DNA from 3 places in the Fictibacillus nanhaiensis genome. Region 3 is predicted to be linked to each of the others. Evidence: riboswitches for the same ligand, from Rfam matches in the RefSeq annotation. Region 3 holds a riboswitch; each other region holds the start of a gene.
What was found. A riboswitch is a leader RNA that binds a small molecule or an ion and turns the genes downstream of it on or off. The one in region 3 is predicted to bind cyclic di-AMP.
Positions count from the first base shown of each region.

Region 1: it holds a riboswitch for cyclic di-AMP, as region 3 does, so the genes downstream of both, ACFS5O_RS08755 (dicarboxylate/amino acid:cation symporter) here and ACFS5O_RS01620 (potassium channel family protein) in region 3, are expected to answer to the same signal.
Region 2: it holds a riboswitch for cyclic di-AMP, as region 3 does, so the genes downstream of both, ACFS5O_RS17975 (hypothetical protein) here and ACFS5O_RS01620 (potassium channel family protein) in region 3, are expected to answer to the same signal.

Region 1 covers NZ_JBHUPF010000006.1:1,021,973-1,029,783, reverse strand. Annotated here, with positions in the region: gene ACFS5O_RS08765 (DNA-3-methyladenine glycosylase) at 1-233, shown strand, start outside; gene ACFS5O_RS08760 (hypothetical protein) at 230-919, opposite strand; gene ACFS5O_RS08755 (dicarboxylate/amino acid:cation symporter) at 1,075-2,310, opposite strand; cyclic di-AMP (ydaO/yuaA leader) riboswitch at 2,480-2,645, opposite strand; gene ACFS5O_RS08750 (hypothetical protein) at 2,825-3,019, shown strand; gene ACFS5O_RS08745 (ABC transporter ATP-binding protein) at 3,044-3,757, opposite strand; gene ACFS5O_RS08740 (ABC transporter permease) at 3,757-5,379, opposite strand; gene ACFS5O_RS08735 (Fe(3+) ABC transporter substrate-binding protein) at 5,495-6,562, opposite strand; gene ACFS5O_RS08730 (GDSL-type esterase/lipase family protein) at 7,084-7,811, opposite strand, start outside.
Region 2 covers NZ_JBHUPF010000006.1:2,784,243-2,792,053, forward strand. Annotated here, with positions in the region: gene kdpC (potassium-transporting ATPase subunit KdpC) at 21-587, opposite strand; gene kdpB (potassium-transporting ATPase subunit KdpB) at 605-2,632, opposite strand; gene kdpA (potassium-transporting ATPase subunit KdpA) at 2,654-4,333, opposite strand; gene kdpF (K(+)-transporting ATPase subunit F) at 4,383-4,460, opposite strand; gene ACFS5O_RS17965 (HPr family phosphocarrier protein) at 4,591-4,863, opposite strand; gene ACFS5O_RS17970 (hypothetical protein) at 4,936-5,073, opposite strand; gene ACFS5O_RS17975 (hypothetical protein) at 5,097-5,510, opposite strand; cyclic di-AMP (ydaO/yuaA leader) riboswitch at 5,623-5,776, opposite strand; cyclic di-AMP (ydaO/yuaA leader) riboswitch at 5,828-5,969, opposite strand; gene ACFS5O_RS17980 (hypothetical protein) at 6,264-6,512, opposite strand; gene ACFS5O_RS17985 (MFS transporter) at 6,564-7,811, opposite strand, start outside.
Region 3 covers NZ_JBHUPF010000002.1:225,420-233,230, reverse strand. Annotated here, with positions in the region: gene ACFS5O_RS01630 (GerAB/ArcD/ProY family transporter) at 1-99, opposite strand, end outside; gene ACFS5O_RS01625 (TrkH family potassium uptake protein) at 233-1,585, opposite strand; gene ACFS5O_RS01620 (potassium channel family protein) at 1,589-2,245, opposite strand; cyclic di-AMP (ydaO/yuaA leader) riboswitch at 2,387-2,541, opposite strand; gene ACFS5O_RS01615 (undecaprenyl-diphosphate phosphatase) at 2,620-3,402, opposite strand; gene cls (cardiolipin synthase) at 3,492-4,994, opposite strand; gene spoIIP (stage II sporulation protein P) at 5,486-6,637, opposite strand; gene ACFS5O_RS01600 (MarR family winged helix-turn-helix transcriptional regulator) at 6,828-7,295, opposite strand; gene ACFS5O_RS01595 (ArsR/SmtB family transcription factor) at 7,469-7,811, shown strand, end outside.

The sequences.
Region 1 (7,811 bases), on a different contig from region 3:
AGAATGAGATTCAACTTACAAACGGTCCTGGTAAACTAAGTAAAGCAATGGGGTTTACACTAAGTGATAATGGCAAGAAATTGAATGAGGAAAATATACGAATAGAAGAAGGAATGAATATCGTACCAGATGAAATTATCTCTGGCCCTCGTATAGGAATACAATATGCCGAAGAGGCCGTTCATTACCCTTATCGGTTCTGGATAAAAAACAACCCTTACGTATCACGTTAATACGCAGGGTTGTTTTCTTTGTTTGTTGAAATTGTAACATCCTCTTCCTGCATGTAATCAACCGTTGTCGTACGGTTAGTATCTTGCATCCATGCTAGATGATAGTACGTTTGTTTTTTCATAGCAACATATTTAGCTTGCATGATCAACAGCCAGGAAAGAATAAACAGAGTTGTTTTTAATACGTTTTCTGCATTTACTTCAGCTGCCTCGATCGGTAGTACATTCACTGAAATGCTTGAAAGCAATCCTATTATCACAGCACCTAGTATGAACAACGGCTGGTTCGCACGTAAAAAACGTAACCGATGCTGTAAATAGTTTTGTAGTGACAAACGTTCTTGTGCATTGAATTGAAGGTATCTGCTCTTAGCCGATTTGGCATTGGCCAATAATCCTTTAGATCGATCTTTTTTCCAAAGTGACTTCATAAATAGAGCAAATTCAATATCGTTAACGGGTTCGTTATTCATTTTTCTGTGAATAAAGTTATGAGCTTGATAGAAGGTAATTGCGTTCTGTACAAGCATAAGCAATACGTATCCTGCGATGATCGTAAGTGAAAAGACAAACCAAAAAGAGTTCATCGCACTCTCTATTAACTCGATGATAGGATGAATGACGGTTTGAATCTGTACCCATATGATCTTTGCAGCAAGCGTTAGTATCTCTAGCCATTTTTCCAAGAAGATCACTCCGAAATCTCATTATGTATCTTCTTATTTTAACATGATTTTTCCTCTGTGCTTACATTTATTTACTCAACCTTAACAAACTAATGATATCCGCATATAAAAAAGGCCACAGTAGGTATATTCACTGTGACCTTTTAAAGCATTATTTAAGCACTCACTTCATGTTCACGAGTTCCAAGATGTTTATCTTCCCCTTTATCAACGATTACCGCACAAGCAGCATCACCTGTGATGTTAACAGCTGTTCTAAGCATATCAAGAAGTCTATCAACACCTAGGATTAGAGCAATCCCCTCGACAGGTAATCCTACAGAGTTCAATACCATCGCTAACATGATCAATCCAACTCCAGGAACACCTGCTGTACCGATACTTGCAAGTACCGCTGTTAAGATAACGGTAAGCATTTCTGTGATACCCAAATTAACATCGTAAACTTGCGCGATAAAGATTGTCGCAACACCTTGCATGATGGCTGTTCCATCCATGTTGATCGTTGCGCCAAGCGGTTGGACAAATCCACTGATTGATTTTCGAACACCCAGATTCTCTTGAGCTGTTTTCATTGAGATCGGAAGTGTTGCATTTGAACTTGATGTACTGAATGCTACTGACATTGCTGGTGCAAAGCCTTTAAAGAACCAAATCGGACTCTTCTTTGCAAATAGTGCGATCGAACCTCCATAGGCTACAACAGAGTGAATGAATAAAGCTAAAATAACTACACTCATGTATAATCCCATCGCTTTAATCGCATCCATACCTTGACTTCCAACTGCTGATGCAATTAAAGCAAAAGCACCATATGGAGCAAATTTCATGATCAGGTTTACGAGGTACATCATAATATCGTTACCTTGCTCGATTAAATCCATCACACCTTTAGTCTTGCTACCTAACATGGTTAAAGCGAATCCTACAAATACAGAGAATGCAATAATTTGAAGCATGTTTCCTTCAGCCATTGCTTGAATAGGGTTAGTAGGAATGATATTCAGTAGCGTATCTGTTACTGCCGGTGCTTCTTGTTGCTCGAACTTGGCACCTTCTGTTTTAAAATCCCCTACACCAGGTTTAAAGACAAGTGCTAAAGCCATAGCAATAATAATAGCAATCGTTGTAGTTCCTAAGAAATAACCAACTGTTTTTGCCCCAACTCTTCCAAGTTTCTTTGGATCACCTAAACCTGCAGTTCCTAATACGATTGAGAAGAAGACGATTGGGACAACCAACATTTTAATAAGGTTTAAGAACAATGTCCCAACTGGTTTCAAAACATATTTATCCAGAGTTGAGAATGCATCAGGCACAGCTAGATTAAGAATAAGACCTGCAACTACACCAAGTGCTAGAGCAATTAAAATTTTTGTAGATAATTTCATAATAAAAGTACCCCCTTTGTTATAATTTTCTTACTATTTTACGTGCAATACCCTTGAAGAAATTTATACTTATACATGCCCTATTTGTTGCATATAAAAACCCACCGAAAATAGAGAGGATTTTCCGTGGGAATACACCGCAACACATAGACTTAGCCCATGTATAGAGTTCTCTCTCCAAAAACGCTTACGAGGTTAGCTGTCGGATTAGGAAATTGAGAGTTGTCCCTTTTGTGCAAGCACAAATTCATCCCAAGGCTTAAAAGCCGAATTGTGGTTCCCCCGCCTCTAAATATTCTGTCGAATAGAACATTAGAATTCAGCGAATCATATATAATATGCTCTAATTTTATCAACATACATAAATTTTTGTCAAGAAAACGCGCCATACTTATTTATTCCAATTAATTGTTTCACAATGAATGTTTTTCCATATTCTCACTTCTACCCCATAAGCATGTGAAAAAAAAACGAATGATGTAGAAGGTTCTATTTTTCAGGGAGGTATTTATAAATGAAAATTGTATTTTATGAAAAAGGTGACTTAAGTATTATCGTTGGAGCATCGAAGCTAAAAGGTGAACTGACGATTGAACAAATAAAGAACGAAAGCGAAAAAAAGGCAAAAGAACTAGGTGAATTATTAGGCCGTGAAATCGGATTTTTAATCGACATGAACGGAAAATTAGATACTCAATTCAAAAAATAAAAACCGGGATATCCCGGTTTTTTTTTATACATATGCTAATGATAACTTTTCTTTACTCTTCTGTAATACCATTTCCGGCCGACCTTCATCTTGAATCTTTCCATTGTTCATTAGTATAATACGATCCCCAATAGCACGAGCATCCTCTTCATCGTGAGTAACAAATATAGAAGTGATTCCAGTACGTTTGAGGATTTCTTGTAACTCATCACGAATCTGTAATTGCAGCTTAGAGTCAAGATTACTAAAAGGTTCATCAAACATGATCAAAGATGGATTTGGAGCCATAGCTCTTGCTAATGCTACACGCTGCTGTTGACCACCGCTCAATTCATAAGGATAACGGGAAGCATAGTCCTCCATACCTACAATAGTCAATAATTCTTCCATTCTTGCTTGTTTCTGTTTACGATTCATTTTTGTTAAGCCAAATTTTATGTTCTTTTCAACTGTCATATGAGGAAACAAAGCATAATCTTGAAAAACCAAACCAACGCCACGTTTTTCTGGCTGGACAAAACGGAATGTATCATTCATGACTGCCTGATCGATCAGAATTGATCCTTTCGATGGCACTTCTAGCCCTGCTATAAGACGAAGTAACGTACTTTTCCCACTGCCGCTTTCTCCTAAGATTACTGAAACTTCTCCCTGTTTAAAGCTTAGAGACAGGTTTTCGAACAGAGGTTTTTGCGAATTTTTGTAACGAAACGTTAAGTCTTTGATTTGAACAAACATTATTTTGGCTCCTTTTCTAAAACTCTGTGTAAAAAGAAGATCGAAAGTGCACTTATACAAATAATCACCATGGATGAAACAGAGGCTTCGTGAATACGTTCATCGCTTGCATATTGAAATGTTTTTGTAGCCAACGTATAGAAGTTAAAAGGCTGCAGGATAAGAGTGAGAGGCAGCTCTTTTAAAATATCTACGAAAACTAGAATGAAACCACCAGCAATCGCACCTTTGATCATTTTGATATCTACTTTAAAGAATGTCTTTGTCACTGACATCCCTAATGTTCTTGAAGCTTCTGTAAAAACGGTTCCTACTTTATCAAAACCTGATTCGATCGAGTTAAAACCAACGGCAAGAAAGCGAACAACATAAGCAAAGATCAGCATACTAATACTGAGGCTTAGTACAAGTGTTGGCTCTAACCCAAGCCATTCGTATAACGATATGACCTTTTGATCTAGGAAGAGAAATAAAGTAAGGACGCCTATAGCAATTACAGCTCCCGGGATTGAATAGCCTAGAACCGTAATTTTTGAAAAAAACTTTCCGGTCCAACCTTTTGAAAGACGACTAAAGTTAGCGATGATTAAAGCCACCATTATGATAAGAAGTGAACCTACAGCAGCAACAAAAACTGAATTCCAGATCAAATCTGCAAATGCAGCACTTAAAATCACGTCATAAGTCATATACACCCAATGTAAAAGCTGTATAAAAGGAATGGCGAAAGCTAGAGCAAATAAAGAAAGAAAAAAAGATAGCACAGCAAACTTTTTCCAACCTTTAAGTTCTTTAGGTTGTAACGGGCGGACTTTTGAAGTGGAATAACTATACTGTTTTCTGCCTCTTATTACTTTTTCTAAGATCAAGATCAAAACTACGATAAACATCAAAGTACCCGCTAACTTGATAGCTGAATAGATATCCCCCATCCCAAACCACGCTTGAAATATGGCTGTACTAAAGGTTTGAATACCGAAATACTTTACTACCCCGTAATCATTGAAGACTTCAAGAATGACTAAGCTAACACCACCTACAATCGCTGCACGTGATACAGGAAGGACGACTTGTATAAATGTCATGAACGATCCTTTGCCTAGCAACCGTGCATTCTCAATCAGTGATGATGACTGATTTTCTAAGAAACTTTTTGTGATGATATATACATATGGATACAGGAACATCGTAAAGATAAAAACAGCACCGGGAATGTTCATGATGTCAAAGAACTTTTGGTCCACTTTTATACCAAACTGGTTCCTTAATGACGTTTGAATGACACCTGTATAATTTAAAATGCCATGGTACGTATAAGCCCCAATGTAAGGTGGAATCGCAAGCGGGAGGATAAGACCCCACTTAAAGAACCGATGCATCGGAACTTTATATGCGGAAACTAGCCATGCCGCACTTACCCCGATTAACACTGTGAAAAGACCAGTAAAACTAACGAGTGTTACGGAATTTACGATATAATTTTTCAACATATACTCTTTAATGTGTTCCCAATTCTCATTACTCTCAGCGAATAACTGAACCATGATGAGCAAAGCCGGTAAAAGGATTAAAATAGAAAAAATCACACTAAGCAAAGCCCAACTATTAAACTGTGATCTCATTTTTCGAATGTAATACAATATTTTCACCTTCTTTACTCATCAGCATTGTTCTTGTTGTTTGTTTTTACATGGAATTAGCCGTATCACAAATCGTGATACGGCAAAATATTTAAGTTTATTTCCAGCTAACTTCATTCATAATTTTAACAGCATCTGCATTGTTTTCACCTAACTCAGAAAGGTTAAGATCTTGTTCTTTAAACGGACCCCAAGACTTTAAAAGCTCTGAAGGTTCTACTTCTTTATTAACCGGATACTCGTAATTGGCTTCAGCAAATACTTCTTGAACTTTTGGACTAGACAGATATTCCATTAATTTTATAGCATTCTCTTTGTTGTTAGCGTGTTTCGTAACACCTATACCACTAATATTGATGTGCGTTCCTGTTGTTTCTTGATTAGGGAAGAACACACTTAGCTGTTTAGCAACTTTCACTTCTTCAGGATCTTCTGAGTTCAACATCTGACCAAAATAGTATGAGTTCATGATGGCAACATCACCTTCACCAGCAGCGATACCTTTCGCTTGGTCTTTGTCACCACCTTGTGGATCACGAGCCATGTTTTTAACGATCCCTTCTGCCCACTTCTTCGCTTCATCTTTTCCGTTTAATGAAATAAAGGATGATACTAATGATTGATTGTAAATATTTTCTGATGAACGAATCAGTACTTTACCTTTCCATTTGTCTTCAGTTAACGCTTCATAAGTAGATAGTTCTGATTTGTCTACTTTTTTCTGATCATATACGATAACACGTGCACGTTTTGTTAGACCGAACCATTGATTGTCTTTATCTCTTAAATTATCAGGAATATTTTTATTTAATGTCTCACTTTCAACACTCTGTAAGAGGTCTTTATCTTTTGCCCAGTGTAAACGTCCAGCATCAGATGTGAAGAAAAGGTCTCCTTTTGTTGCTTTCCCTTCTCTTGTAAGACGCTCGATCAACTCATCTTCTTTACCTTTAATAAGGTTGACTTTAATTCCTGTCTCTTTTGTGAAATCAGCAAAGATTTTATCATCAACTTCATAGTGACGACTTGTATATAGGTTTACTTCTTCTTTTTTTGTATCATTATTATTCGAACTTGCACCCTCGTTTGATTTACCACAGCCTGCTAAGACTAAAGCAGCTAGTAGGACCATTGTAACAACCGTAAAAAGATTCTTTTTAAACATATGTCAGTTACTCCTTCTATGTATAAGTAATTGAAAACGATTATCAACTTCACTTCTAATTATAATGATAATCATTCTCAAGTCAACCGTTTTTTTAAATGTTTTTCTCTAATGAATTGTGCCTATCGATTCCTTACTTCCATTGACAATTGATTGGAATGGAATGTTCGCGACTCCTCGCCTGCCCCAAGGGAAACCGAGCAACTGAAATAAGCTTCTTCCAAAGAGCAAGCAAGATTACGACAACAGCGTTTTATACCGCTCTTATCTTATAAGATTGTTGCTTTGAACTCTTTGTCACCTTTGAAAATTGATTGTAGAGGAAGGTGCGAGACTCCTAAGGGACAGGCGGGCAGCTGAGACACTTAAGAGTGAAACGTACGAATGTGGCTCAGCGCCTGCCCCGTGGAAAGCGAGCAGCCTGGAACGGAGATCAACACTTCCAAAAGCAACAAAGTTTACGACAACAACCTTCTAATAAGAAATAAAAAAATCTCTTAGAAGTATCAGCTTCTAAGAGATCATTCCTGGTTTAAAGGCTTCCACTGGTTATAAACCCAGTTTCCTAATCTGTTATATCCTCTTCTATTGGGATGGATAGAATCAGAAAAATACAGTTTTTTCTCAACGTTTTCATAAAGTTCAAAGGTTGAGATGTATTTTGTAAGCGTGCTTGCCTGACTCGCTTCTACGATTGCTTCATTCCAAGATTTAATACTCTCTGCAGCTGCAGGATCGTATTCTTTTCCGAAATAAGGATTATAAAGACCTAATACATAGATAGGTGCAAAGGAATTGTTCTCCCTCACGACTGTAAGTGTTTTACTTAAGTTGTTTCTTAGCTTTTCTTTTCCAAGTACTAATTTCTGCTGTGGCAACTGACGGAAGTTCCAGCCGGCAGCCTTACGAAAATCATTAGTTCCGATAAAAACAAAGATATGATCCGCTTGTCTTAATGACTTGATCACGACTCCATTATCCAATTGTCTTAACAATTGGTCAGAACGCTGTCCAGAGATTCCAAAATTATTGATGATTACATTTCGTCCTGTTTGCTGCTGAATATTTCTTTTTACGATTCCAATATAACCTGTCTTGGATGGGTCACCCACTCCGTATGTTAAGGAATCTCCTAGTGCCACAACCTTCAAGGTTTGTGTTTCACTTGCTCCTTCAGTTTCTCCATAAAATTGAAAGACCAGGAATAGTATGAGGGCTAATCCTGCACCACCAATTAACCATTTCTTTG
Region 2 (7,811 bases), on a different contig from region 3:
ATAGACCGAGGTTTATCAACCTATTCCATTACATCTTGAACTTTCATATTTAATTCCAAGACGTTTATATGCGGTTCACCGAAGATCCCTAAACTTCTATTTGTTGTTGAATCTTTAATCATGGCTAGCAATTCTTCTTTTTTAATACCAGTTTCCTCACTCACACGCTCTGCTTGAAACTCAGCAGCTTGAACAGAAATGTGAGGATCAAGACCTGAACCTGAATTTGTGATTAGGTCTAATGGAATATCTTTTTTATCTAGTTCTGGATTTTCTTTTTGCAATGCCTTAATAGATTCCTCTGTTCTTTTCAGCATATCCTCATTAGACGGAGCATAATTATTTGATCCTGTAGCAGCTCCGTTATTTTCTATAGAAGAAACTCGACCTTGGAAATATTGTGGACTCTTATAGTTTTGACCGATTAATTCTGAACCAACAACCTTCCCATCGCTATTTTTCACAAGACTTCCATCTGCTTGTGACGGAAAGATCGTGTGTGCTAGCCCTGTCATAGCAACCGGGTAGACGATACCGCATAGTACGATCAATAATAGTGACAATCTAATTATTTTAAACACACTCATAATCCTCCCGTTCATTGTTACATGAATACTTTTACAATCATGTCGATCAGCTTAATCCCTATAAACGGGACTACAATTCCTCCCACTCCATAGATAACAATGTTTTTATACAACAATTTGTTTGCACTCATCGGCACGTATTTAACGCCCTTCATGGCAAGTGGAATCAAGAGCGGTATGATGATCGCGTTAAAGATCAGTGCTGAAATAATGGCACTCGTTGGAGAATGTAACCCCATAATATTGAGAGCCTGCATCTCTGGTATAGCAGCTGTAAACATGGCAGGTATAATGGCGAAATACTTCGCAATATCATTCGCGATACTAAAAGTGGTCAGAGATCCTCTAGTCATGAGCAACTGTTTGCCAATCGCTACCACTTCAATGATTTTCGTTGGGTCTGAATCAAGATCAACCATGTTTGCCGCTTCCTTAGCTGCTATTGTTCCCGAGTTCATCGCGAGTCCAACATCTGCTTGAGCAAGTGCTGGGGCGTCGTTCGTTCCATCTCCTGTCATAGCAACTAGTTTTCCTTTTTCCTGCTCTTCACGGATCACACGTATCTTATCTTCAGGTTTTGATTCGGCAATAAAGTCATCCACCCCTGCTTCTTTTGCGATGGTTGCAGCAGTTAAGGGGTTATCTCCTGTACACATGATTGTTTTGATCCCCATTTTTCTTAGTTCATCAAAACGTTCACGCATTCCCGGCTTAACGGTATCTTTTAAATAGATCAATCCATAGATTCTATCATTCATACAAACAGCAAGCGGAGTGCCACCTTTTTTCGCTATCTCATCACTTTTCTTTTTCAGATCTTCTGGAATCTCTCCTGCTTGCTTCTCTACAAACTTAATGATGGAGTCAACAGCACCCTTTCGATAATGAAAACCATTCAAATTAATTCCACTCATACGTTCTTCTGCTGTAAAAGGTACAATGTCGCCTGATTCATACTTCGAGGTATCCGAAGTAAACCCTTGTTTCCTTGCCAACTCTACTACTGATCTTCCTTCCGGTGTTTCATCAAATAAGGATGTTACCACTGCCATTTCAGTTAACTCTTTCTTTGAAGACCATCCTACCGGAATAAATTCTGCAGCTAGACGGTTACCAAATGTAATCGTCCCTGTCTTATCTAGGATGATGGTATTAATATCACCTGCTGCTTCAACTGCTTTTCCTGACATCGCTAATACGTTAAAGCGTGTTACACGGTCCATACCAGCGATTCCAATCGCTGATAATAACGCACCAATCGTTGTTGGAATGAGACAGACGAGTAGAGCTATTAGTGTTGAAACTTCTAGATTTACTCCTACATAATCAGCTATTGGAACAATCGTTACGACTACTAACAAGAAGATGATCGTCAACGTTACAAGCAAAATGTTAAGTGCGATCTCGTTCGGTGTCTTTTGACGTTTAGCTCCTTCTACTAAGGAGATCATCTTATCTAAGAATGACTCACCTGGATCTGCTGTAATCCTAACTTTAATAAAGTCACTGACCACTTTTGTGCCGCCTGTTACAGAACTAAAATCTCCTCCTGCTTCTTTAATGACTGGTGCTGATTCTCCTGTGATAGCAGATTCATCAATGGACGCAAGCCCTTCGATAATCTCACCGTCACCCGGAACCATGTCACCTGTCTCGATTAAAACAATATCTCCTTTACGAAGATCTTCTGAAGATACTTCTTTGATCGTTCCTGATTTAACCACTTTTTTTGCGATCGTGCCTTTTTTCGTTTTCTTTAAACTATCGGCTTGCGCTTTTCCTCTACCTTCTGCTAAGGCTTCTGCAAAGTTTGCAAATAGAATGGTGAATAAAAGGATTAAGAAAACCGATAAGTTATAACCAAATCTACCTTCAGCATCAAACTGCTTAGGCATGATCATCATGAGCAAGACAAGGAATGTTCCGATCTCTACTACGAACATAACCGGATTTTTCATCATCGTTATTGGATTTAACTTCACTATACTTTCCACCATCGCTCGGCTGATGAGGCCAGAACGAACACTCTGTTTGGATTGATTCATTTTTATCTGCACCTCTCTAAATTAACGGATCGACAAGTATTCAGCTATTGGTCCAAGCGCCATTACAGGTAAGAAGGTTAACGCACCAATAATAAGCACTGCCCCAACAAGAATACCTACAAAAAGGATGTTGTCTGTTCTAAACGTACCAATCGTTTCAGGAACAGGTTGTTTTTTTACTAGAGACCCTGCTACAGCGAGCAAAGCGATGATGGAAACGTACCTCCCAAGCAGCATGACAAGTCCAGTTGAGATATTCCAAAAAGGCGTATTGTCTCCAAGACCCTCAAAGCCTGAGCCGTTATTTGCTGCAGCAGAAGTATACTCATAGAGAACTTGTGAAATACCATGGAATCCCGGGTTGCTTATCGCCCCTTTTCCAAGCTCTGTCATAAAAGCTAAGGCAGTCGGACCCAATATAATCAACGGGTGTGCAAGAAGTGCTATCGTTATAAGTTTCATTTCTCTTGGCTCTATTTTACGGCCTAAAAATTCTGGTGTACGACCAACCATCAGACCGCAGATGAACACTCCGATGATCGCATACATGAGCATGTTCACTAAACCTACTCCATCTCCGCCAAACACTGTATTTAACATCATAAGTGATAATGGTGTAATTCCACCAAGCGGAGTCAAGGTATCATGCATGTTATTGACCGTTCCTGTTGTAGCAGCTGTCGTTACTGTGCTAAACAGTGCAGATTGAGCCGTTCCAAAACGAACTTCTTTTCCTTCCATGCTTCCTTGTTCTGAACTAAGACCGATAGCATTCATTGCTGGATTTCCGTTACTTTCGGAAATATAGATTAAAGATAAGAACGCAATAAAGAGAATGGCCATTGCACCGAAAATAACCCAGCCTTGTTTTTGATTTTTAGCAAAACGTCCATACGTGTATGTTAATGCAGCAGGTATACACCACATTGAAAGTATTTCGATCACATTAGTTAACGGACTAGGATTCTCAAAAGGATGTGCTGAGTTCACTCCGAAGAACCCCCCACCGTTCGTACCTAAGTGTTTAATAGAAACGAGTGAAGCGACTGGCCCTGTTGCGATTTCCTGCTTCTCTCCTTCTAACGTTGTAATCTGAATCGTACCATCTAACGTTTGTGGAACTTTTAATCCAACTAAGACGAGGGTGACGACAACAGCCATTGGAATAAGTAGCCGAGTATGGCCTTTTATAAAGTCTTCAAAGAAGTTACCAATCGTTGCACCTTTGCTTGTAATACCACGAATAAATGCAATTGCTACAATGATTCCTGTCACGGCAGATGTAAACATCATCATCATGATGACCGACATTTGAGAAAAGTATGAGAGTCCTGTTTCTCCACTGTAGTGTTGTAGGTTTGTATTCGTCATAAAACTGACAATCGTATTAAAGGATAATGTCGATTCCATGTTGTCAATCTGGCTAGGGTTTAACGGAAGCCACTTTTGAAGTCTTAAAATGACATAACCGACTGCGACCAGAACAATGTTCGTTAATAATAATGACATCGTATACTTTTTCCATGTCATGCCTGGTCTTTCTTTTATTCCAGATATGGAATAAATGATCTTTTCAATTCCAGCAAACACTTTATCTGTTTTGTTAGATTTGTTGGAAAATACGTGATAGATATAGCTTCCTAGTGGTTTAACGATCAGAAGCAATAAAAGAATCACGATTGCCATTTGTAAAACGCCCATTACTTTGTTCCTCCTATATGAACCTTTAAGTGTATGTTAAACATTAACGTTAAAATTTTTCAGGATTAATCAATGCGTATACTAAGTACAAAAACACGCCACCTGTTGCAACCATCGTTATTATCATTTTTTCGTCTCTCCTCCAACAACTCGATCACACCAGTAAATAAAGTTAAAATACACCAAAAATGAAACGATTAGAGTTAAAACCATATATAGATCTAACAATGCAATTTCCTCCTAAACTAACTAGTAAACTACTCGTAAAAACTTGATAGCATGTGTGACAAATCTTTAAGCGCAACTTGTGCGTCAGACCCTTCCACTCTAAGGGTGATCGGTTCATCCAGATTTTTAGAATAATGCGACAAAAAAAATAGATTAACAGAGAGCAAGCCTTTCGCATTAATCTGTATGCCTTGATAAAAGAAAAGAATCTCACTTTCAAAAGAACCAGCAGCATTGACAAATTCATTGATCTGTCCGATCGACAATCTTTTTGGCAATAATACAACTGACTCTGCTCCCATGTTTTCCCCTGCCTATCATTGGTCTGAAATAGAGAGGGAACACATACGATGAGTCCCCTCTTATAGAATGGTTTATCCTTTGCTTCTAAGCGTGTCTTGAATGACCCATTTGGAGAGACTATGTTGAATCACACTTGCATAATAAGCATTTAACTGATCTCTTTTCGCTTTTAACAAAATCTGTTCAATTTCGTTTGGACTTAATCTCATAAATGAATTCCTCCGCTCTTTTTTTATGAAGAAAGTAAGAATTGAATATTTCCGGTTTTGTTATAAATTACGTAATCGGCACCTAACTCCTTATAAACTCTGGAAATATACCGTGTGTCTGATTTGATGACATAAACAGGTATGTTATAGATGCTGCGAATAAGTTCAATCGTTTGGCAGCATTCTAAAAATCCAGATTCAACAACAATGATCTTTTGAACAAAAGGACCTACCATCCCGATGAATTTACGCTTGTCACCATAATTCATGACATACACATGTTGAAAACCAACTTGTGAGAGTCTATCTGCTTCATCTCGGTTAGGAACACAGAGAACAATAGATTGATAGTCGTCACATAATCTTAGTTTTGAAATAAACACATCTGAAACTTGATCAGGAAACATTATGAGCACGTTCCTAGATGATTTCTCCATCGTTACATCCTCCATTTCGGTAAAAAAGGCAACAAAAAAGAAGCCTGCGGAAGAGGAACTCTTCTCGCGGCTTCTACACATACTTGAATAAGCGTGTAAACACACGAAATTTGTTGCCTCTCTCTGAACGCTTACGGAGTTAGCTGACGGATTCGGGCTTGAGAGTAGCCCTACTCGATCTCTCGAGATTCACCCCATGCAGTCACGTTGGACTGCGGTTGGTTCCCCCGCTTCCTAAAGTTTTAGGAATTAAGCGATAAAGACGCATGATATAAATATCATATTTTTTAATTGGTCATTGCTTTTTTTATGTTCACCTTCCCTCTCCTACCACGCTTACGAAGTTAGCTGACGGGTTCGGACGGCAGAAGTCGCCCGACTTAAATAAGTTTCACCCCAGGCAGTAAAGAACTGCCGATGGTTCCTCCGTTCCAAAATTGGATTCAGCGGTCATGGAAAAATTTTAAAGTTTTACGATAAGAAATATATTACTCCTGCTTTTGTTCCTTGTAAACGAAGTAAAAACTTCAAAATTTTAAGGATTCATACGAAAATAACCAAAATATGCTGTTTTATTTCATGTAAACAAAACAAATCAACTATTTTCTATTAATTTCTTTTATTTACGATGTTTTTCAAATTAAATAATAGTCAGAATATTAAAATTAAATAAAGTGTTACTTGCAAAGTTTTAATACCAAATCGAAAAAAATTCATAAAAAAACTGAGCAAATAAAACTTTGCTCAGCTTTTTTAAAAAGATCTAAAATCCAATCTCTGTCTTTTCGTCCATAGCCATACTCCTGTGAACAGATGGATTGCAATTATCACAAAGACAGCACCATAACTTTCTGTAACCCAGCTCACAAACCAAATGATCGGCAGAGCTAAAAACATGTTTACAAGCATTAAAACCCATGAAGTTCTTGCGATTGCTACAAAGAAAAGAATGATCGGTAAGATTAAAAAGATCCAGAATAATATGTTTTGAAATGATGCCATGACTTCCCCTCCGCTCTTCATTATAAAAGGGCTTCGCCATAATCTCCACCTTTAAACTGGTACTTTTTCTAAATGTAACTCATTTTTGTTTTCTTCATCATCGATATCATACTTTGGTAAAGTTAACATGTAGAAGAGTCCAACAACAATCAGACACCCTCCAACCACCCAAAACAGCATCTCGACTGTTAAAATCTTCGGGAAAAACAATGCGATTAAACCGAGAGTCATCGTATGAGATAACATATTGATCGGTGAGATCCACCCTTGGACACGCCCCATCATTTTCGGGTCAACGATTTTTGGTAACCAGCCTCCGATCCCAATATTGATTAATGGTATGCTAAACCCAGCCAATCCGGTCAAAATAAAGAATGACCATACATTTGGCGCAAGCGCGCACAAACCAAGGGATACGCCACTAACAAACAGACCGAGAACAATGGCATACGAGAGTCTAATCTTTTTAGCGAGCATCGAACATAATACACTGCCAGAGAGTATGGATACACCGAATAGGATACCCATCCACATCATCATTTGTTCATAATTGTCAGGTGCTAGTTTGTATTTCATGATAAATGCCGGCATAACTGATAATCCACCATTTACTATACCAAACAAGAAAAAACCAAAGATTAAAGAAAGCAGAAGTTTAGATTGTTTGATGTAAACAAAACCTGAAACAAAGTCCTTCCATACCATCTTTACTCGGATATCTTTAAACCTTTGTTGTCCGTTCGGTAGACGAATATCTTCATTTACTTTCATACTCATAATGAACAAGGCTGATAAAACATATGTAAGAAGATCAAATGCAATGGCTCCTTGTATTCCTACACTCCAATAAATAAATATGGCGATCATATTTCCAAATAGCATAAACAAACTACCTACCATTTGATTTAAACCAGCCGCAATGGCATACTCCTCTTTCGATAGTACGCCTTGTACCATCGCTTGGTCAGCTGGATGAAAGAATTTCCCCACTGCACTCCTTAAGAACAGGATCACAAAAATGAGAGGCATCCAATCTAGCCAAATTGCACCCATTAATAGGAGGCATAGGCCTGCACAGATCCAGTCGCAATAGAGAGCGATCTTTTGACGATCCATACGATCAGCTAACACCCCTACAAGAAAGAATACAGCTAGTGTTGGTAGAGAATACATCAATTCGGCAAGGGTTGCATAAAAAGGCTGTTCACCGAACTTATCTAGCAAATAAAACATAAAAGCTGTAACGCCGATAATACTTCCCATCATTGAAGTAAAACCAGCAAAAAACAACTTTCTGAA
Region 3 (7,811 bases):
TCGCTGATACCCTAAAACCCCTACCCCTACTTGTTCAGAATGGACGAGAAAAAAGACAAGAAAGGGAGAAACGAGAAAAGCTTCTTTAATTTTTTGCATGATAATCTCTCTTCCTCTCTTTAAAATCTTGTTTTAGCTTTCCCAAGAGGAAGTCAATTAACCCATAAAGAACCAAAAAAGCTAACGCAGTATGAAGGAGCTTTCCCTCAGTGCATTAGCTTTTTTTATCCCGTTATCCCGTGAACACTTCACCGTCTGGATATCTAATATTATCTTTTGTTTGTTTAGCCAGACTAAATGCCAACGTTAAAGGTCCTAATTTACCGAAAACCATTACTATACAGATCACAATCTTTCCGATGATTGTGAGATCTGGCGTTAGCCCCATACTTAATCCAACTGTCCCGAATGCTGAAACCACTTCAAAAACGATAACCATAAACGAGGTATCCTTTTGAACATATGTGATTACAAATAGCGCTGCAAATATAAATAGAATTGAAATGGTTGTAATAGCAAGAGCTCTGTAAACCACCGCGTTTCTAATCGTTCTTCTCATCACGACTGTATCTTCATTACCTTTCAAGAAGGCTGCAACAGTAAATATAATAACGACAAACGTTGTCAGCTTGATCCCTCCACCTGTTGAAGTACTTCCTGCTCCAACAAACATCAAAAGGACCATTAATAGAGATGTATCAGGGTTGATTGCTGTCATATCAATCGAGTTAAAACCTGCTGTTCTTGGTGAAATACCTTGAAAATAGGAAGCCCAAAATTGTTCAGCGCCTGTTAGCATCCCGATCGTCTTAGGGTTGTTGAACTCAAAAAGATAAAAAAACAAGATTGCTACAACATTTAATATCAAAGTGGACAACAACATTACTTTAGAATGTAGTGAGAGTGTTTTCCAGCGGCGGCTTACCCAAATATCAACTAAAACGGTAAATCCAATTCCACCCGTTATAATTAAGAATGATATGACAAGATTCATCATTGGATCTCCTACATAACCCATCAAACCATCAGACCAGAGTGAAAAACCAGCATTATTGTATGCGGATATGACGTGAAATATGCTGTAGTATATCCCTTTGCGCACACCTAAATCTGGCACAAGTCTCAATGATAATAAGAAGGTAGCAATGATTTGAATTCCGATTGAAAACACAAATAAATTTCGAACTAAACGGATCACACCGCCGATAGAAGGCTGGTTGAGTGCTTCTTGCATCAATACACGTTGTTTGATGGAAATTTTTCTTCCCATCATAATAACAACGAGTGATGCAAAGGACATGACCCCGAGTCCTCCGACTTGGATTAAAAATAAAATGACGATCTCCCCAAACAAGGTAAACGTTGAACCTGGATCAACGGTAGCTAAGCCTGTTACGGTTGCTGCTGAAGTGGCAATAAAAAAAGCATCTACCCAAGATAACGTTTCTTCATGAGCGACAGGTAGCTTTAACAAACACATGCCAACAAAAATAAGAAATAAAAATAGCAACGCTAAAAATTGAGGAGGATTCAATTTAATTGGGTTATGCAAAAAACGTTTATGCTTTCTGACATGTAGTGCCAATGTTTACACTTCCTCATCCTCAAATCGATTTAGATCTTCGTTTCGACCGATTACGACGAGTATATCTCCATATTGAAGAGATACGTCAGCAATAGGAGATACGAGAATCTCGTCTCCACGTTTGATTGCTACAATATTACAGCCATAACGTGCTCGAACATCAAGATCTGTTAACGTTTTGTTAACAAGTTTATCCGTTACACCTATCTCTACAATACTGTGTTCATGCGATAGCTCGATAAAATCAATAATTTTTTCAGAAGAAATGAGTTGAGCAACCCGAAGCGCCATATCGCGCTCTGGGTGGATAATACGGTCTGCTCCTAGCTTCTCCAACACTTTGTGATGATAGTCATTCTGTGCTTTAACCCATACCTTTTGAACTCCTGATTCCTTTAGGAGTAGAGTGGTTAAGATACTTGATTGAATGTCTTCTCCGATTGATACGATGACGTGGTTAAAATTTCGAATTCCTAAAGACTTCATCACGTTCTCATCCGTAGAGTTTGCTTGAACAGCTTGAGTAGCTATTGTTGCAAACTCATTTACTCTTTCCATATCTTTATCTATAGCTAGAACATCATAGCCCATCGTCGCAAATTCTCGACAGATGCTTCCTCCAAAACGTCCTAATCCAATTACTGCAAACTGTTTTTTCATTATGGTCTCCCCTTAAAATCCATGAAGTTTTTGCTTTGTTATTTCTCTAGTTTTGCTGGTTAAGAGGTATACAAATTTAAGTAAAAAAACGCAAAAAAAAGACCACACAAAAAAGCGGGTCCGGTTTTCCACCAAATTGACCTCTCCAGTGACATGACGCTTACGGGGTTAGCTGTCGGATTAGGGATTGGAGTATCCCTTTTTGCTAATAGAGCAAAATTCACCCCAAAAGATTGGTTCCCCCGTTTTACAGTAGTTTCACCATAAAATAACTGTAAATTCAGCGATCTAAAGCCTGCTAAATTTTGAATTACATATACTGTAATCCTCTATCTTTTAAATGTCAATCCATTTTTGTAGGGTTAACAAATACTTTACATTTTACCTGAAAATTGAAGAATCAATACAACGATTCCAATCAACCAAACATAAATAGCAAACCCTTTTAACGTACCGGTTTGAAGAAGTTTAATCATCCACTTTACCGCCACATATCCAAAAAGAGCCGACGCTAGAGTACCGACCAATAATGCTGAATAAGAGATAGGAGGATGTGCTCCTACAAATAGATCCTTAGACTGCAATACTACTCCCCCAGCAATAGATGGGATAGATAGTAAAAACGAAAAATAAGCAGCTGCTTTTTTGTCGATCTTACAGAAGAGCGCGGCTGCGATTGTCAGTCCAGAACGTGAAATAGCAGGAAGAATCGCTGCACCTTGAAACGTGCCGATCACAAGTGCATCACGTATAGAAATATCATCAATTCCTTTGTATCCATTCCGTTTATAAGAGTCAGCCCACCAAAGCAAGAAACCTGTAATCAGAAACTCCCAACCTACAGTAATTCCAGTTTTTGAGATCTCCTCAAAAAAATCTTTAAATGCCAGTCCTATTATAGCGGTCGGTATCGTACCAGCTATCAGCAGAATGCCCGTTTTGCTGAAGGGGCTTTTTATCACTTTTAGAATTTCTCTCCAATACACCGTCATCACGGCAATAAGTGTTCCGACATGAAGCATGCTATCCAAAAATAAACCCGCTTCCTCTAGCTGAAACATTTGCCTGCCAAGAAGCAGGTGTCCTGTCGAACTTACGGGTAAAAATTCAGTCACACCTTGTACAATGCCCAATATTAAGGCCTCGAGCCAATCCATAAAAAATCCCCCTCAAGTTACACGGTCTCGTACAACCTATTCCTGAGGAGGATTTTCTATTCTTGTTTTTTTGTGTCACAGTAGGAGCTTTACAGAACCCCTGAGAATAAACGAGCAAATGATTCTTTTGTACGTTCCCATAAACCTCTTTTGTAAAACTCAACGGGCTTAACTCTAACAGATTCGACCATGTCTTCTTCGTATTGTTCTACGAGATCACGGACAGATCCTGTATTTAGCAAGAACACGTTCACTTCAAAATTAAGATGAAAACTTCGCATATCCATATTAGCAGTACCGATCGAAGCTGTATCACCATCGATAATGATAACCTTTTGATGAAGAAATCCTTTTTTGTAGGAATAGATTTCTATTCCCGAACGCAGAAGTTCTGGGAAATAGGAACGCGTTGCATATTGTGTTAAAAAGCCATCATTGATTTCAGGAACTAATAATCGAACCTGAACTCCTTTTTTAGCAGCCACTCTTAAAGCTGTTCGAATCGCTTCATTAGGTACGAAGTATGGCGTTGCAATCCAGATTGATTTCTCTGCACATGAGATCAGTGAATAGAAAAGATCACTCATGATTCCTAGCTGGGTGTCTGGACCACTAGCAACAACATGAACGGTTCCGTCTCCTTCAGCAGGGTATGAGGTAGTAAGGTGATTATCTTCTAACAGATCTTCTCCACAAACATATTCCCAATCCATTAAAAAAATCGCATGAAGAACTTGAACACCTTCTCCTTCCATTACCATGTGAGTATCGCGCCAGAAACCAATTTCAGGATCCTCTCCTAAATATTCGACACCTACATTCAATCCTCCAACAAATCCAACCTTACCATCGATAATGATAATCTTACGATGGTTTCTGAAATTGAGTTTTTGATTAAAGAAGCCATATCGTACTGGTAAGAAAGCTTCAACTAAGATTCCTGCTTTTTTCATTCTGTCAATGTCATATTGCTGAAGAGAAAGACTTCCTATTCCATCATATAGAAACCTAACTTTTACACCTTCATTGGCTTTTCTAATTAACAAATCAATAATATCTTTACCAAGTCGATCTGAGCGGAAAATATAATACTGAATATGTATATACTCCTTGGCTTCTTCCAACCTTGCAAAAATTTCTGGAAATGTCTCTTTGCCATTTTTTAATATTTTTGAACTTGTTTTTCTGTTCAAACGCGTAAGGGTAATATGATGAGCGTGGGTTGCAAAGCACTGTTGATGCCTTTTTAAATCACTAAAATCAGGCTTTTCTTCCTGTTTAGATACTCTGATCCATTCGTCCCTGTCTTTTTTTCTTTTAGATTTAAAAAGATGACCTTTCAAATAAAGTTGGCCAGAATAAAGATAGAACATATATCCGATAAATGGAAACAATATCAATACATAAATCCATAGAAGTGTATGTTGAGCTGTTCTGTTCTCGAGCATTAACGAATAGATCGTATACAGAATCACTGCGATGTAAAGGAGCCCAAATACTGTTTTGATGATTACATATCCTTCTGCAAAGAAAACGATGTATAAACAGACGAGTAACAATAGTGTGAGAAAAAATTCCCATATTCGTTTCATGCACGTGCTCCTTTTTACCAATCTTCTCTTTCTCTCTTTTATTCCCTTCCCTTTGTAATTAAAACAAGTGACTTCTCTCTTTTTATACCATTTTTTTATAGGATTTGCAGATATGACGACTGTTATGAAATTAGGAATTGTTTCAATCATTCGAAACGGTTTTTTTGTGTACGCAGACGCTTCGGAATTTGCAGGGTTTGAATTGGACAGATGATGTGACCAATCCGACAGATTAATCTTCAAATCGGACAGATTCACTAGTCAATTGGACAAATTACCGCCAATAACAAAAAAAGGCGCCCATACACAGACTCCTCTATAGCGCTTACTGTCGACTTTTAAGAAAATACTGTCCACTTTTTGAGTTTTACTGTCCACTTTCGCTAATTTACTGTCCACTTTTGTAAATTTACTGTCCACTTTAATTTCCGCAAAATAGAAACACATAAAAAAGCTCCAGAGGTTATCACCACCTCTAGAGCCTTTCAACATTATTCTTTTTTCGCTCCATTTTCTTTCCAATAGTACTCTGCAACTGCTTCAGCCACTGCTTCTGCACTTCTGTACAGCTCATCCATGTTGTTATCCACACCGCCAAACTCGATAAGGAGAGCGTGGTCAGAAAGGTCTTGATTATAAACACCATTTCCCTGTGTTTTGTTTTTTCCGATAACCCCACGACTTAAGCCAGGGTATTTTTTATCTAAGATCGCATTGATCTCTTGCGCTGCTTTTTGGTTGTTTTCAAAATTAGGGTTCGCTTTACCGATAACGAACAAAGTACGTGCGTAAGACTTCCCATTAATTTCTGTAGTTGTAGACTTCCCTCTCATCGAGTCTCGATGCAGGTCAAAAATTAAATCAATATCTTGGTTGCTCGACATCGCACTTTGGACGAGTGTACGTGACATCGGGTAACTCTTACGGTAATCCGTGTTATTCTTTCTTAAAAGCTCCGTCATGTTAGTCATGTCAACGGTTGTACCAATTCCTCTCGCCTCTAATTCCTCTCCAAGCTTTTTCCCTACCATCGTGATGTTTACCTTAGAATGGATGGCATGGTCAGGGTTTGTTACACCTTTTAAATGCGGTAAGAATGATTCCCAACTGTGCGAATGATAGATATAAGCGATCTTCTTTCCGCTTGTTGTTTGACCTGGTGGTTTTTCTGAATCAGAAGGATCTGGATCTTCCAATCGCTCAATATCTTGAACTTCTGCTTCTTCACCACTTAGAAGGAGCTCCATAGGCGGCGGCGACTCGTACGCTAGGTTTGTGTAATCCGTTCCTTCCCCAGCAACAATGATCGTTGAATCATAGAGCGCAAATCCAGGAAGTTCGTTTCCTAATAGACTTCGGATATCTCCTGGCTTAATGCTTGTCGTTAATTCAAACAGAACACTTGATAACGCTGGCGGCTTACTTGCTTTTGGAAGCTCTTGCGTAAAATATCGATTTTCCCACCCTATAAAATAAACAAGTGCTTCACCAGAAAATTCCGTTAACCACTTATGCATGGTTGATGAACTCAATCGATATTTGTGCTCAAAGGATGTGATAAAACTAGTGGCAACGACGATAAATAGCATGGCTCCGGCAAGTAATAAAGGTAAACGCTTCATATTCAATTGCGGGGTGAACATGTATAGCCCTCCACTTCTGTTAACGTTTCTATCACATCCTATGCAGTGAAGAAATTAAATAGAATCGAATCTATGAAAAAATAATAGAGAGACTTCTATTCGCTTGCTCCCTGATCTTTTCGTTTGGTTAGATAATGAGTGAAGTCTTTTGAAAGAAAACAGAGTTATATGCACAAAAAAAACCAGTTCCTCAACTGGTTTGTGATGTAAGGACGATCTCGTCTGAGTTTGAATGATTTCCGCTAGCAAGCTTTTCATAAATATCAATAAAAATACCTAATTCCTCTTGAGACAAATGATTAAGATAACTACTTATAGAATTAACTCTCTCATTTTCAGCTTCTCGTAAGATTTCGTGTCCTTCGTCAGTAATCTCCAAATAGACAATACGACGGTCTAAATCACTACGGTAACGACTCACAAATCCACGCTTGTACAAACGATCCGCACCAACAGTTATCGCACTTGGTTTTACACCCATATAGTCAGCCAATTTTGAAACGGTCCATTTATTTCTAATACACAACGTCTTCAAAAGTACAAACTGTGTTTTCGTTAACTCCTTTTCTATAGCAATTTCCGGGTGTAAACGCTTTGACACAATGTAATGCACTTTCTCCAATCTCTCCACATAGGACTTCAAATCCTTATTCCCCATACTATGAACCTCCAGCCTCTAAGTTGTAATGCGAGTATTATACTAACATTATACAAGAATTTTCATAACATTTGAACTATTATTTACAAATAATGTGTAAAAGAGTTGACGACTAGCATATATTTAAGATATATTACATTCAAATATATTTGAACGTTTTAGGAGTGTTGAACATGAAGGAGATTTATAACATACGAGAAGTTGAGCAGTTAAAGGTTATCTCTGACCCACTTCGCATCAAAATCCTATGGGAGATATTAGAGGAAGCTAAGACAGGAAAGATCTTATCAGACCTATTAGAAGTTCCAGCACCAAAGATTCATTACCACCTTAAGGAACTTGAACGTGTAGGATTAATTAACGTCGAGAGAACAGAAGAAAAGAATGGCATTATACAAAAGTTCTACAGACCTGTGGCTCACTCATTTTCGATTGCCGATATATTGCCTGATCAACGGCATGCAGTGAAAGATGAACTCTCTGATGCACTAAAGGAGAATATATTGGTTTCACTCG